Regions from separate parts of the Vibrio sp. YT-19(2023) genome, predicted to be linked through region 1. Evidence: predicted binding sites of a transcription regulator. Region 1 holds the regulator's gene; each other region holds the start of a gene.
What was found. The regulator CRP, encoded in region 1, controls carbon source genes, mostly activating them, when cyclic AMP is high. The targets are predictions, from matches to a motif close to TGTGANNNNNNTCACA.
Positions count from the first base shown of each region.

Region 2: the regulator CRP is predicted to act here: its motif matches at 2,206-2,221, upstream of cdd (cytidine deaminase).
Region 3: the regulator CRP is predicted to act here: its motif matches at 1,883-1,898, upstream of rppH (RNA pyrophosphohydrolase).

Region 1 covers NZ_JAWOQN010000034.1:27,942-32,973, forward strand. The annotation lists gene astA (arginine N-succinyltransferase) at 1-519, shown strand, start outside; gene astD (succinylglutamate-semialdehyde dehydrogenase) at 548-2,005, shown strand; gene R7E78_RS19940 (DUF1338 domain-containing protein) at 2,254-3,045, shown strand; gene crp (cAMP-activated global transcriptional regulator CRP) at 3,182-3,814, opposite strand; gene R7E78_RS19950 (phosphoribulokinase) at 4,055-4,924, opposite strand.
Region 2 covers NZ_JAWOQN010000020.1:36,912-41,943, forward strand. The annotation lists gene purT (formate-dependent phosphoribosylglycinamide formyltransferase) at 1-1,070, opposite strand, end outside; gene cdd (cytidine deaminase) at 1,214-2,101, opposite strand; gene R7E78_RS15590 (LrgB family protein) at 2,532-3,209, opposite strand; gene R7E78_RS15595 (CidA/LrgA family protein) at 3,211-3,585, opposite strand; gene sbcB (exodeoxyribonuclease I) at 3,641-5,032, opposite strand, start outside.
Region 3 covers NZ_JAWOQN010000006.1:42,844-47,875, reverse strand. The annotation lists gene R7E78_RS06190 (NADP(H)-dependent aldo-keto reductase) at 1-270, opposite strand, end outside; gene R7E78_RS06185 (DUF6482 family protein) at 425-736, shown strand; gene mutH (DNA mismatch repair endonuclease MutH) at 752-1,432, opposite strand; gene rppH (RNA pyrophosphohydrolase) at 2,052-2,573, shown strand; gene ptsP (phosphoenolpyruvate--protein phosphotransferase) at 2,576-4,822, shown strand; gene R7E78_RS06165 (sulfite exporter TauE/SafE family protein) at 4,829-5,032, shown strand, end outside.

The DNA of each region.
Region 1 (5,032 bases):
GTTTCAGACGACGAGGGTAATTCACCATTCTGGCAATGGCTTCAAGAGCATTTCTTCTCTATCGATTTCACTCTTGCAGATTACCTGACAGGTATCGGCAAGAAAGGCTTTATCGCCGACTTGATGCCGAAACTGCCTATTTACATCAATCTTCTCAGCCCAGAAGCGCAAGCCGTGATTGGTCAAGTACATGACAACACGCGTCCAGCGCTGAAGCTGCTTGAGCGTGAAGGTTTTACCAACCGAGGCTACGTCGACATCTTCGACGGTGGCCCAACGGTTGAGTGTGATCTGCGTAATATTGAGTCGGTACGTCATTCATTCCGCGCGCAAGTCAAAATCTCTGAACATTCCAGCACACAAGACTTCTTGATGTGTAATTCATCTTTCGAGAACTTCCGTGCGACAGTCACTAAAGCGGCGTATGACGCAGAAACACAAAGCGTGATGATTGCACCAGACGTTGCGGATGCACTTTCGGTTGAAGAAGGGGATTTCGTCCGCCTTCTTCCGCAGTAACAGACGACAGAATTTAAGGATAGAAACAATGACACATTGGATTGCAGGTGAATGGGTACAAGGTCAGGGTGAAGCATTTACGTCTCTGTCGCCGTACAACCAAGAAGTGATCTGGCAAGGCAAAGGTGCAACGGCAGAGCAGGTGAACCAGGCGGTATCTGCAGCGCGTGAAGCGTTTATTGACTGGAAAAAGCGTCCATTTTCAGAGCGTGAGGCAATCGTGTTGGCTTTTGCGGAGAAAGTAAAAGAGAACAGCGAAAAAATCGCCGAAGTGATTGCCAAAGAAACCGGTAAGCCGATTTGGGAAACGCGCACTGAAGCAGCAGCCATGGCAGGTAAAATTGCCATTTCGATTCGCGCTTATCATGACCGCACTGGTGAGGCGAGCCGTGAAGCAGCAGGCAACCAAATCGTATTGCGCCACCGCCCATTGGGCGTGATGGCGGTGTTTGGTCCTTACAACTTCCCAGGCCACCTACCAAATGGTCACATTGTGCCTGCGCTACTGGCTGGTAACACGGTAGTCTTCAAACCGTCTGAGCAAACGCCATGGACGGGTGAATTGGCAATGAAGCTATGGGAAGAAGCCGGTCTGCCGAAAGGCGTGATTAACCTTGTTCAAGGCGCGAAAGAAACTGGTATCGCCCTAGCTGACGCAAAAGGCATTGATGGCGTACTGTTTACGGGTAGCGCGAATACGGGGCATGTATTACACCGTCAATTTGCGGGTCAACCAGGCAAGATGCTCGCACTAGAAATGGGGGGTAATAACCCAATGGTGATCTCTGATAAATATGGTGATTTGGATGCCACGGTTTACACCATCATCCAGTCAGCGTTTATCAGTGCTGGGCAGCGTTGTACGTGTGCTCGTCGTTTGTATGTGCCATTGGGTGAAAAAGGCGATGCGCTTATCACCAAGCTCGTTGAAGCGACACGCAATATTCGCGTAGACCAACCATTTGCAGAACCTGCGCCATTTATGGGACCGCAAATTTCGGTCGCGGCAGCCAAGTTTATTCTTGATGCCCAAGCCAATCTACAGTCTCTTGGCGGTGAAAGCTTGATTGAAGCGAAAGCAGGAGAGGCGGCGTTTGTTTCTCCAGGCATCATTGATGTAACGAACATTGCTGAGTTACCAGATGAAGAGTACTTCGGCCCACTTCTGCAAGTGGTGCGCTACGAAGGATTAGACAAAGCCGTGGCGCTAGCAAACGATACGCGCTTTGGCTTATCTGCTGGTTTGGTTTCAACCGACGACCAAGAATGGGAATACTTCGTTGACCACATTCGTGCAGGAATCGTGAACCGTAACCGCCAGCTCACTGGTGCAAGCGGTGATGCGCCATTTGGTGGTCCGGGGGCGTCGGGTAACTTGCGCCCAAGCGCTTACTACGCAGCAGATTACTGTGCGTACCCAATGGCATCAATGGAAGGTCAAGAAACTGTCTTGCCTGCAACATTGAGTCCAGGTGTAGCGCTATAAGATTTAATAATAGAGTCGCAACTATGCATTGCGGCTCACCTTGCCGGCGCATCATTTAGGTATGGGTTGTAGTGATCGTTGGCAGAACACGAAAAGTGAGCAAAGACTCGGAAAAGCGTGTTGACTGACTGGCATTTACCGTCACAGGTTGATGGTTGCTCGTTCATTATTCTGGACAACTTTTGTTGTGAACGAGCAGCCAACTTCCGCTTACCTTTAAACTCTACATCTCGTAACAAGGAGTCGTTATGACGCCCGATGTGTTATTTGAATCGCTATGGCAAGATTACATTCAACGTCTTTGCCCTTCGGCTGCTAAAGTGCATCAGCTGCTTCAAGAAGATGAGCCTCTGATTAATGATCATATAGCTTTACGTACCTTCAATATCGCGCCTCTTGGTATTGAAACTCTAGCTAAGCCATTTGTAGCTATTGGTTACAAGGCGTGTGGTGATTACGTTTTCGAAAGCAAAAAGCTAGTTGCTAAGCACTATGAGCACCCAGATCCGAAGCAACCTAAAGTATTTATTAGTGAGCTAAAAGTTGAAGAGTGCTCGCCTGAGCTACAAGAGATTGTGAAAAATTTGGTGGCACAAGTCGATGCTGACAAGCTGAACGATAGCGCATTCTTACATGGTGGACGCTTGTGGGATTTAAGCTTTGCTGATTACCAAACGTTGGCTAAAGAAAGTGAGTACGCATCTTGGCTTGCGGCGCATGGTTACGGAGCAAACCACTTCACGGTGAGCGTTAACCAGCTCAATGAATATGAAGAAGTGAAGCAGGTAAACAATCATCTGCGTACCGCTGGGTTTACCATTAATGAAAATGGTGGTGAAGTGAAGGGCACTCCTGAGGTGTTGCTAGAGCAGTCATCGACCATGGCAGATAAAGTAGCGGTTCGTTTTAGCGAAGGCACTGAAATTATCCCTGGCGGGTTTTATGAATTTGCTAAGCGCTATCCGATGGAAAATGGTGATTTGTACCCAGGTTTCGTGGCTGCTTCAGCTGACAAAATCTTTGAAAGTACGAATGGCTAAGTTTTAGGGTTAACCTGTTAAGCTTACTCATTAGTGTTCGCTGCACCCTATCTCATTTGGTCATGAGCAAATAAAAAGCCACCAATGTTGCCATTGGTGGCTTTTATAATTTTGTTCGTGTCACTCTAGTTCGAGATTAACGAGTACCGTAAACCACGATGGTTTTACCGTGAGCAGAGATTAGGTTCTGCTCTTCTAGCATCTTCAAGATACGACCTACTGTCTCACGAGAACAGCCAACAATTTGACCGATTTCTTGACGAGTGATCTTGATTTGCATGCCGTCTGGGTGAGTCATTGCGTCTGGTTGTTTTGCAAGGTTCAGAAGCGTCTGAGCGATACGACCAGTTACGTCTAGGAACGCCAGGTCACCCACTTTTTGGCTAGTTACTTGAAGACGACGAGCCATCTGCGCAGAAAGACGCATTAGGATGTCTGGGTTTACTTGGATAAGCTGACGGAACTTCTTGAAAGAAATTTCAGCAACTTCACAAGGAGATTTAGCACGGACCCAAGCTGTGCGCTCTTGGTCTTCCTCGAATAGACCAAGTTCACCAATAAAGTCTCCTTGGTTTAGGTAAGAAAGGATCATCTCCTTACCTTCTTCGTCTTTGATAAGAACCGCAACAGAACCTTTAACGATGTAGTACAAAGTTTCTGCCTTTTCGCCCGCGTGAATTAGCGTGCTCTTTGAAGGGTACTTATGAATATGACAGTGTGAAAGAAACCACTCTAATGTTGGGTCGGTTTGAGGTTTACCTAGAACCATAATATCTCACTTCCTCTGCAGGGTACGCTTGCGCTATCCATATTTTAGCTAAGCCTGAATTAGGCCTACTAGAATAAGAGCACTTTTTATATGCTGCAAGCTCTCTTGTGTTTCGGTAAGAAATAGTATCCTTTTTCGAAAACGATTTCTTGATTTTAATCGTGCCATGATTGAGATTTTGTAAGCAAAACTGTGCACATGATCACGGTATGAAAAGTAAACATCTTCGCAGGCAGGTTTTTAGCCAATTTTCCCTGTTTCGATGAGCTGTTGTAGGATAGGCCGAACTATGAGCTCCATTGCAAAGCTCATCTTACCGCCGGGTACGACAATCGTGTTGTGGCGTGACATGAATGAGCCATCAATCATGGCCAGCAGATATGGGAAGTCGACATTCTTGATACCGCGTAGGCGAATCACCACAAAACTCTCATCCAAACTAGGGATGCCTTTTGCATTAAGTGGGTTGGAAGTATCAACGGTCGGTACGCGCTGGAAGTTGATGTGAGTACGAGAAAACTGCGGAGTGATATAGTTGAGGTAATCGTCCATGGATCGCACGATTGAGTCCATTACCGCTTCACGCGAATGGCCGCGATCGCGAGTGTCACGTACGAATTTTTGGATCCACTCTAAGTTCACAATCGGCACCATGCCAATTAAGAAATCCACATGTTGAGCAACATTAACCTCGCCATCGACCACGCCACCATGTAACCCTTCATAAAACAGCACGTCGCTGTTTTCGGGTAAGTCTTGCCACGGTGTAAACGTGCCTGGCATTTGATTGTAGGGAACCGCTTCGTCAAACGTGTGCAGATAACGGCGCACGCTGCCAGTGCCGTCATGCCCGAACTTACGGAAAAACTCTTCTAATCCCGGGAAGTCATTAGCTTGTGGGCCAAAGTAGCTAATGTGTCGACCTTGCTCGCGGGCTTTGCGGATTTCGATGTCCATTTCTGGGCGAGTAAAGCGATGGAAGCTATCGCCTTCAACCCATGCGGGTTTAACGTTCATCATATTGAACATTTTACGGAAGGCTTCAGATGTAGTGGTCGTGCCGGCACCGGACGAACCAGTAACCGCAATAATTGGGTGTTTAGCTGACATGACAAACCTTGTCGAAAATTACTTACCTGTAATGCGCAGTAGAGTTACTACTGCACGGTCGATATCCCACTATAGCACGTAACAATACCTTATCATCGAGTGGGATAC
Region 2 (5,032 bases), on a different contig from region 1:
ATTTCTGGCTTACCGAATAGACGAACTTGTGTTTGAGGTTGAGCTAAAGCTTTGCTTAGGTTTTCAAAGCGAATGTTTGTGGAAGTCCCTTGTCCAAGAATAACAGCAGACGCAGATGGGCCATATTGCACAATATTATTAATTGGCATTCCGGTAAACGCGCGCACGTGGAGAGCAAACTCAGACATTTCCTGCGAAATCATTGTAACCATACCCGTATCGTGAGGGCGAGGAGAGACCTCATTGAAAATGACTTTATCGCCTTTGACAAACAGCTCTACACCAAAGATGCCGTAGCCACCGAGCGCGTTTACCACTTTCTCAGCCGTGTATTCAGCTGCTTTTACTGCGTTTTCTGACATAGCTTGCGGTTGCCATGATTCGCGGTAGTCGCCATCTTCCTGACGATGACCAATTGGAGCACAGAAATGCACACCGTCAACGGCTCTGATGGTCAATAAAGTGATTTCGTAATCGAAGTCGATAAAACCTTCCACGATAACGCGACCTGCACCCGTACGCCCGCCTTCCTGAGCGTAATCCCATGCTTTTGTAACGTCGTCTTCGGTCTTGATAACACTTTGCCCTTTACCTGAAGAGCTCATCACAGGCTTCACCACGCACGGAATACCCACATGCTCAACCGCGGCTTTGAAGTCTTCAAAATTATCTGCAAAACGATAAGGTGAAGTCGTCAATTCCAGTTCTTCTGCTGCCAAACGTCGGATACCTTCACGATTCATTGTTAGCCTGGTTGCCTTAGCGGTTGGAACAACATTCAGTCCTTTTTCTTCAAGCTCTACCAGTTTGCCGGTTGCGATGGCTTCAATTTCTGGTACGACGTAAGTAGGTTGTTCCTTCGTAATAACTTCTTCTAAGGCGTTCCCATCTAACATGTCGATAACATAACTACGGTGAGCAACTTGCATCGCTGGAGCATTGGCATAGCGATCACAAGCAATCACTTCTAAACCAAGTCTCTGGCATTCAAGGGCGACTTCTTTACCGAGTTCGCCAGAGCCTAAAAGTAATACACGGGTAGCATTTGCGCTAGTTGCAGTGCCAAACATAGTGTTCCCTTACAAAATAGAGTGATGAGACAGAAATTGCAGGAGATCATACTGAAGTTTTATGACAAAGCAAACGTTTGCTTTTGGTTTTTAGGTAATAAAAAAGCTCTACATGTTGTAGAGCTTTTTGTTGAATTTGTCGTTTATACGTTGACAAAACTAAGCGGAATATCTGGATTCAACGCTTCCAACGTTGATTGCGTATCGGCTAAGTGACTGATCTTACCTTCAGAGTTTTCTACCAATGCAGCGGCTTTGATGCTGTCAAAGGTTTCACCCGCAAGTAAAACTTGGATTAGCGCAACTTGTAGCGGTGGCAAGCTAGGATTAAACGCTGCATTTTCTGCATAAGCACCTTGGAATACACGGCCGCTAGTCATCTCTAATGCTAAACCACTCAAGTTGTTGGTGTATGGAGAGTGGCTCATGTTCATCGCTTCAACTGCACTTTGGATGAGTGCGTCTTCATCATCACATGAGAATTGGTGTTTAACTTCTGCCATTAAGCCGGACTCGATACCGAGATCGTTTGGTCCAAAGGCTTCAGGCAGGTATTCATGAAGTGACTTTTCTTCACGTTCTGGGAGCTGGATTTTAAGCTCGTTTGCGGTAGATAACTCATTCATGAACTGGCGGCAGTGACCACATGGGCTGAAGTTGATAGTGATATCCTTAACACCACGTTCTCCTTTCATCCAAGCATGGCTAATCGCAGACTGCTCTGCGTGAACCGTTTGACCCAACTGTACACCAAAGAATTCCATGTTGGCACCGAAGTAAAGGCGACCTGAAAGACCACGAACGATAGCGCCGACATAAAAGTCAGAAAGGGGAGCATAGGAGTACGCTGCGGCAAAAGGAAGTAGCGCAACACGAAGCTCTTTGTCTGATAGACCGGTAGCTGAAAGCAACTGCTCAAATTGTTGAACTGAAAGCGTAGCATCAAAATCATCAGCTTGGATGATAGGAGCAAGTTGTTTGGAAAGTGCTTCTGGAGCGCCTGCTAGCGCCTGTTCAATGCGACTTTTCATGTTGAATCCTTGTTATTGCATGGACAGTTATTCTATGTGAAAGATAGAAATGTTCCGTGCGTTAGATCACGATAAATAATGCAATTGATAATTCCGTTACATAATTAGAGTGAGCTCACACATTTATTCGATTGCACAGGTGTGAAGCGTTATCTCCGTCTCACAATTAACCATATCAGTATATATTCATATGACCAAGGAGCAGGAGTATGTTGCCAACGCGACTTTTACCGCTATGCTACTTTATACCTACGTAATCTAGAGCGAGTGGTAGCAGCTAGAATGCTAACGCTATGAATGTATATCTCGATCAAGTCCCTTCACGATATTACTGGGTGAGGTTGATAGATAAGATAGGGTTTTGAAAAGGGTAAGGAAGAAGCGGAAAGGCTACGGCCTGCCGGAAGGAGGGCAGACCGAGAGCGCTTAACTATTGATATAGCCAGACCGCCAAAGCAAAAAAACTTGGAGCCAAAATAGAAGTTATGATCCCACATAAAACCAATGCGAGTGATGAGAACGCGGCATCAATGGGCTGTTTCTCTGCACATGTCGCGGTGCCTAAGGCATGAGACACGGTACCCATTGTTAGGCCACGTGCAATCGGGTGTTTAATTCCAATTAAGTTGTAAATTGGGTATGCCAAAATCGCGCCCAATAAACCAACAATCAGAACCAAGATCGCCGCAACGGCAGCTTCACCACCGAGGTGACTCGAAATTTCCATTGCTATTGGCGTAGTGACGGATTTACCCACTAGACTTGCGATTAAACTGATATCCGCTTTGAAAGCGACTGCGATCAAGGTGGTTGTCATCATCGACATCACACTGCCTACTGTGCAAGCAAAAGTGATGATTCGCCAGTTTGCTTTAATCTGTGGTAGTTGTTCATATAGTGGATAAGCCAGAGCAACTACGGCTGGTTGAAGTAAAAAACTGATCCCTTCGTTATCCGCATAATACGTTTCAAACGGTACATTTAAGTAAGTAAGCAAAGGAATGAGCACTGCAATACTGATCAGCAAAGGATTTGCTAGAGGATTATTCACTTTGATTGCAATTTGGCGCGCGACAAGAAAAACCGCAATGGTAACAACTAACCACATATCAGTGCTTCTCCTTTAACAAGTAGTCCAGCAGCCAAGCGAGGCTGACTAGTACAATGAGTGAGCCTCCAACTGCGCTAGCAATGATAGGGAGGGCATTAGCGAGTAGCATATCGAAATGTTGCATTAATCCCACGCTAATAGGAACGAACAATAAGATCATATAGCGGATAAATAGCGTGGCGCCCGGTTTGACCCAGTCGACTTTTACAAGCCCAAGAGTCATGGAGAAAAACAGTACGAGCATACCGATGACACTTCCTGGAACGGAAACGCCAGTGAACTTTTGAATGGTAATTCCGATGCCAAGTGCTCCCATGATGAGGAAGATTGAAATGAGCAGTTGGATCAGTTGTAAGAATCGTTCTTTAATCATTTTGACAGTATATAAACAACAAGCACACCATAAGGTGCGCTTGTATTAGGAGGAGTTAGGAAGCTAAGCTCTCTACATAACAGTACACGGATTTTAATATCGCAATCTTCTTTTCGTCACTTTCATGTTCGTGAACTAAGTTTTCTAAATTCAGCATGTACTCTTCAATTTGGCTTTCAAACACTTCTCGACAGTGTAGTGCCCAGCGTCTTTGTTCTTGCTCGTCTAATGTGCCTGGGAAGTTACGCGCACGATAGCGGAACAATAGAGGTTTAATACGCTTGTCATCAAATTCAATGTCTAATGCAGCAAGATTATTCGGGTCGGTTTCTCGAATGATATCCATAGCTGCGCGATCAGCCGGAGAAAAGAACCCGTCGTAAAGCTGTGTATCGACGTCATCACTTTTATCGAATTTACGCTCGACTGAAAAGAGGCTAATCAGCTTTTCTCTAATTTCAGGATGTTGGCGCAACAAAGCGAGATTAGCGAGACATTGCTGGCGATCAATGCCAATAGACTCTGCATTTTCAGCCGTTAACGTTTTTGCAGGGGCGAGAATAGGGCATTTGTTCAAATGAACTAGTTTAACTGGCACTGGTAGCAATTCACCAAGATCTTCGCGCTTAGTGTAGAGTCTTTCGTGCAGCTCTTCTGCGGATAGCTCAAGAATAGGTTGAGGGTCTTTCGCTAAATCGATGGTGATAACGGCATTATTATTGGTTGGATGCCAAGCAACAGGCACAATCCAGCTAGTGTACTGGCATTCGCGCCCTAACATGCCTGAAACGTGCATCAACGGTGTCATGTTGACGATGTCGACTAAATCATTGAGCTTGCGCTTTTGGCGCATAGAAAAAAAGTAATCAAACAATTTTGGTTGCGCTGCTTTTACTTTCTTTGCCATTTCGATAGTCGCAATCACATCTGCCATGGCATCGTGCGCGTTACTATGTTCTATGCCGTTAGCCACAGACAAGTGTTCTAATTTAAAGCTAGTGAAGCCATCTTCGTTTTCTGGCCATTCTACGCCTTCTGGGCGAAGGGCATGGCACGCGCGTAGTACATCGAGTAAATCCCAACGCGAGTTACCGTTTTGCCAACTCCATGCGTATGGATCGATAAAGTTGCGATAACAAGTATAACGGGTCACTTCGTCATCAAAGCGAATGCTGTTGTAGCCTAAACTGGTGGTATTTGGTCTCGCGAGTTCAGCGTGAATCTTAGCGATAAACTCTGGCTCAGAAAGGCCTTCTTGAACCGTTTTTTTCGGAGTAATACCAGTAATAAGCGCAGCTTCAGGAGACGGAAGATAATCAGCAGGTGGCTGGCAGTACATGACTAAAGGCTCGCCGATGATATTAAAGTTTTCATCTGTACGAACACCAGCAAACTGGCTTGGGCGATCTTTCGCGGGGTTGGTTCCCCATGTCTCATAATCAAAGAA
Region 3 (5,032 bases), on a different contig from region 1:
GCCTGCCACTTTTGTTGCCAGTACTACTTTCTCTCTTTTGCCGCTTTTTGCTAACCAATTACCGATGTATTGCTCGGTGAGCCCTTGTGTTTCCGAGTTTGGCGGTACAGGGTACATCTCTGCGGTATCGATGAAGTTCACCCCATGATCGAGGGCAAAGTCGAGCTGTTCAAAGGCGTCCTTTTCTGTGTTTTGCTCGCCAAACGTCATAGTGCCGAGGCAGATTTTACTGATCTCAAGTGATGAGTGCGGTAGTTTTGTGTATTGCATATCACGTCCTTGAAGAGTTACCGACTAAATAAGTGACTCCAATATAGGGGATTTGTAGCCGCAATCGCAAATGATTTACGTATAAAGGAAGAGCAAACTCGAAAGCTACAGTTAGCCTAACTACACTTAAATGATCGTGTGAAGGAGGTATGTTATGCAGAAGCATCAATTGGACATGTGGCTACATGGTCCACATAAAGATACTTATAAAACTCCCAAAGTATTTGTGATTGGGTGTTCTGATGTCTCTGACTATCTTTTAGCTGTGGAGTACAAGCATCAACTTGAGCCGATTAAAGACGGTGAAGACCCGATACATTTTGGCTCTCTAGACTTAGTAAAAGAAGAACTATTGAGGCTAGGGGTCGATAAAGCGTATTTAAGGCTGCGCAATGCGTATGACGAATGTGGCACTGAAGAGGCAGCCTCATACTGCGATATTGAGTTATCGCTCGTGACGCACTAAATAGCTGATATAGTTTTATTCTGGTTGAGTGTTAATGTAGTGCTTGAGTAAGATCTGTTCAGTAAACTGTGTTCTAAGGTAAAAGCCTCGGGGCAGAGTTTTCATCGGCTTACCATTTGAGTTGTATGCTTCGGTGAGCGCTTTTGCATTTGCGGCTTTAGGGCGAAGATGCAGCGCTTCTCCGTGTCTGGCGGAAATTTGATCAAATCTTCCCAAGACGATCATCTCCATTAACTCTTCCCAGTCATTTCGCAAAATCCGCTCTTCTTCTTCATCTGGTGACCAAATGAGTGGACTGCCCACACGTCTTTCAGGGAGTGGGATTTCTCGTTCTCCTTCTACGGGTACCCAAAGGACACGAGATAGCTTGTTTCGAACATGACTTGTTTCCCATGTAAGACCATGAACGCCAGTGAGGGGCGCCACAGAAACAAAGGTTGTTTCTAAAGGTTTGCCAGAGTAACTGATCGGAATACTTTTCAACTCGATCCCTAGTTTTGCGAAATCTTGTTGAGGTTTACTGCCAGCTGGAGCGCCCAAGTGCCATTCGAGTAATTGACCCACCCAACCTTTATCACGTTTTAAGTTTTCAGGAACAATCATATTCGCCTCGGCGGCCAACTCAGCAAAACTGAGTCCTGCCATATCATGCGCTCGTTCCAATAGCTCTGCTTCTGTTTGTGGTTCTGGTTTCATAGTTACAAGGTGGTATTACAAAAAATATAGTTTATCAAACTCCGACCAAATCTACTGTTTAAGATTTCACCGAGGCGGTGTAAGAACGATCAATTCATAACTTATCCACAGGTGGAGGAGGTATTGATAAGATCCTGACGAGGTCTGTATGAATAAACAGGGGTTAAAATGCATTTTTGGGGTTGATTTTGTTGTAATCATCTAAACGAATAGCAGGTGAGTGTGGATAAATAGCCTGTTGGTGGATCTTTGACCGATCTGAGTTTGGTGAAAAGATCATCAAGAAACTGAAGATCGAATTATCGTTATTTTTAAAAATAAATGCTTTTTTATCAATATTTTATGTTTGTTTTTTTGTTTCTTCATTTGTTTTGCTTTTGATGGGATTGAACTGAATTACTCATTTGAATTGAATTCTTCACAAAGTTATTCACAGAAAAGGTGAATAAATGTGGGCAATGTCTCACTCTTGTGTTGATAAGGTATGGTTTGATTAAAAGATATCCAAAAATGGTGAAAAGGTAATAAATCTTGCTCATATCACATCAGTAAGTTTGCTAGTAATGGGGATATGTGGAAAAATCACGGTAATAAAAAATTTATTCATAGAGGTTAGCCAGTGATAGATGGCGATGGTTACCGACTTAATGTTGGTATTGTGATATGTAATAACCATGGTCAGGTCTTCTGGGCTAAACGATACGGGCAACACTCATGGCAATTTCCACAAGGTGGGATTGACGAAGGTGAAACCCCTGAACAAGCCATGTTCAGGGAGTTATACGAAGAAGTCGGTTTAACGAAAAAAGACGTTAAGATCATTGCAACAAGTCGTCATTGGTTAAGATATAAGCTACCAAAGCGATTGGTGCGTTGGGACTCCAAGCCTGTTTGTATCGGCCAAAAACAGAAATGGTTTCTGCTGAGATTAGAATGCGATGAGTCTCGCATTAATATGCAACGCGGAAAATCCCCTGAATTTGATGGTTGGCGCTGGGTAAGTTACTGGTATCCAGTTAGGCAAGTTGTTTCTTTCAAGCGAGATGTTTATCGACGAGCGATGAAAGAATTTGCATCCTTAGCCATGCCTTTTCGAGAGAGAAAAGCGAAAGGGAAAAGAAAAAAGCAACGTAGAGGATAATCATGCTCAGTCAGCTAAGGGAAATAGTTGAGAAAGTCTCCAGGGTCGATGATGTGCATCTGGCACTCGATATATTGGTGAAAGAGACTTGTGCTGCCCTTAGTACTGAGTGCTGTACTATCTATCTTGCTAATGAAGAAATGCAGCGCCTTGAGTTAATGGCAACTCAAGGCCTTATTTTTGAAGGTGATAGTATTCATATCAACTTCAATGAAGGCTTGGTTGGGTTGGTAAAACGAAGCGCTGAACCCCTTAACCTTGCCGAAGCCTCAAAACACCCCGAGTTCAAATTCTTTCCTCAACTCGGCGAACAGATTTACCACTCTTTTTTAGCTACTCCAATCATTCATCGTAAACAAGTTTTAGGTGTGTTGGTGATCCAACAAAAAACGCCGCGCTTGTTTAGTGAAATGGAAGAATCGTTTCTTGTTACTTTATCCGCTCAGTTAGCGGTGCTCATTGCACATGCGCAGAATCTTGGGCATTGGCAGTTAGCATCTAAACCCACGGTATTAAAAGGTTTGCCTGCGTCTACTGGTGTCGCGATTGGAGAGTTTTGGTTCGACAATACCCAGCCGAGTTTATCGGATATTTTCCCTTCGTCCACGTTAGATAAGGAACGCGAGCACGAGACACTACTGGTGGCCATAGAGCGAGCGTTAAATGACTTTCGCCGTATGCGGAAAAAACTGGACAGTGAAATCAACAAAGATGCTCTGGCGATCTTCGATCTGTTTACTCACTTACTGAATGATCCGATGCTTCGCGGTGATTTGAAGAAGCAGATTGAAAAAGGAGACAGGGCAGACTGGGCGTTACGCCAAGTTGTAGAGTCATACTCGAATCGATTTGCCAGAATGTCGGATGTATACATGCGTGAAAGAGCGCAAGATATCCGAGAGTTAGGGCAAAGGCTGCTCTATTTTCTGCACAACAGCGAGCAAGAAAATTCTGCAATTGATCGTCCCATTATTTTGGTGGCGAATGAACTCACTGCCACCTTGCTCGCTTCTGTACCTAAAGAGTTCTTGTTAGCCGTCGTATCATTAGAGGGAGGCGCAAACTCTCACGCTGCCATTTTATCTCGAGCTCTTGGGGTCCCTGCAGTCATGGGCGCCAACATTAATCCGGATGTGGTGAATGGCAAACTCGGGATAGTCGACGGCTATACGGGTGAGATCTTCTTAGAGCCAAACCGCCAGTTGTTGCGAGAGTATCGCAGCTTAGTAAGCGAAGAGTCTGAATTGTTTGCCATGGTAAACAAGGACCTCGCACTCCCTGCGGTTACGCAAGATAATCACCATATCGAAATTATGCTGAATGCGGGACTCAGTGCAGACAGTAATATTGCCATCAACACAGGTGTTGATGGTGTTGGGTTGTACCGAACTGAGATTGCATTTTTACTTCAGCATCACTTTCCTTCGGAAGATGAGCAGTATCATCAATACCAAGCAATACTTAACAGCTATCCGAATCAACGAGTAGTGATGCGTACTTTGGATATTGGTGGTGACAAACCTTTGCCGTATTTGCCCATCGAAGAAGATAATCCGTTTCTAGGCTGGCGTGGCATTCGTTTTACATTGGATCATCCAGACATTTTCTTGATCCAGCTGCGTGCAATGTTAAGAGCGAGTGCAGAAAGCGGAAACTTAAGTATCTTATTGCCAATGGTGTCAGGGGTAAAAGAGCTAGACGATGCCATTAGCTTGATTAATCAAGCTCACAGCGAAGCCGTTTTGCTTGATGATAGAATTCAATTCCCACAAATTGGGGTCATGATTGAAGTACCATCGATGGTGTATCTGTTGCCAACGATTGCTCACCGTGTTGATTTTGTTTCTGTCGGGACAAACGATTTAACTCAGTATTTATTAGCGGTAGATAGGAACAATTCGCGCGTAGCGGATGTCTATGAATCTATGCATCCTGCGGTACTGTTAGCGCTTAAGCAAATCCATGAGGTGTGTGATAAATATCAGGTGCCCGTGTGTATTTGTGGTGAGCTAGCGGGTGATCCATTTGGCGCTCTTCTCTTACTTGGGTTAGGGTATACCAGTTTGAGTATGAACACCTCCAACGTGGCTAAGGTGAAATATTTGATTCGTCATAGTCAACAAGAAGAATTAGAAAAATTAGCGGAGCAAGCAATGACAAAGTCCTATGGGGAGGACATTCATCAAATGATGCATGACTTCTTCATTCAACAGGGCTTTGCGGGCTTTATCCGCGCAGGTAAAAAGTAGGAAATCGTGACCGTCTCTTTATTTTTGTTATTGTTGGCGCTAGGCGCTTTTGTGGGTGTGATGGCGGGGTTACTCGGTATCGGTGGTGGTTTGATTGTTGTTCCTGCCTTGTTGTATTTGCTTCCTCTTGCTGGGATCTCTCCAGAAATGAGTATGCACATGGCCTTAGCCACTTCGTTAGCGAGTATTATTGTCACGTCTGGCTCATCG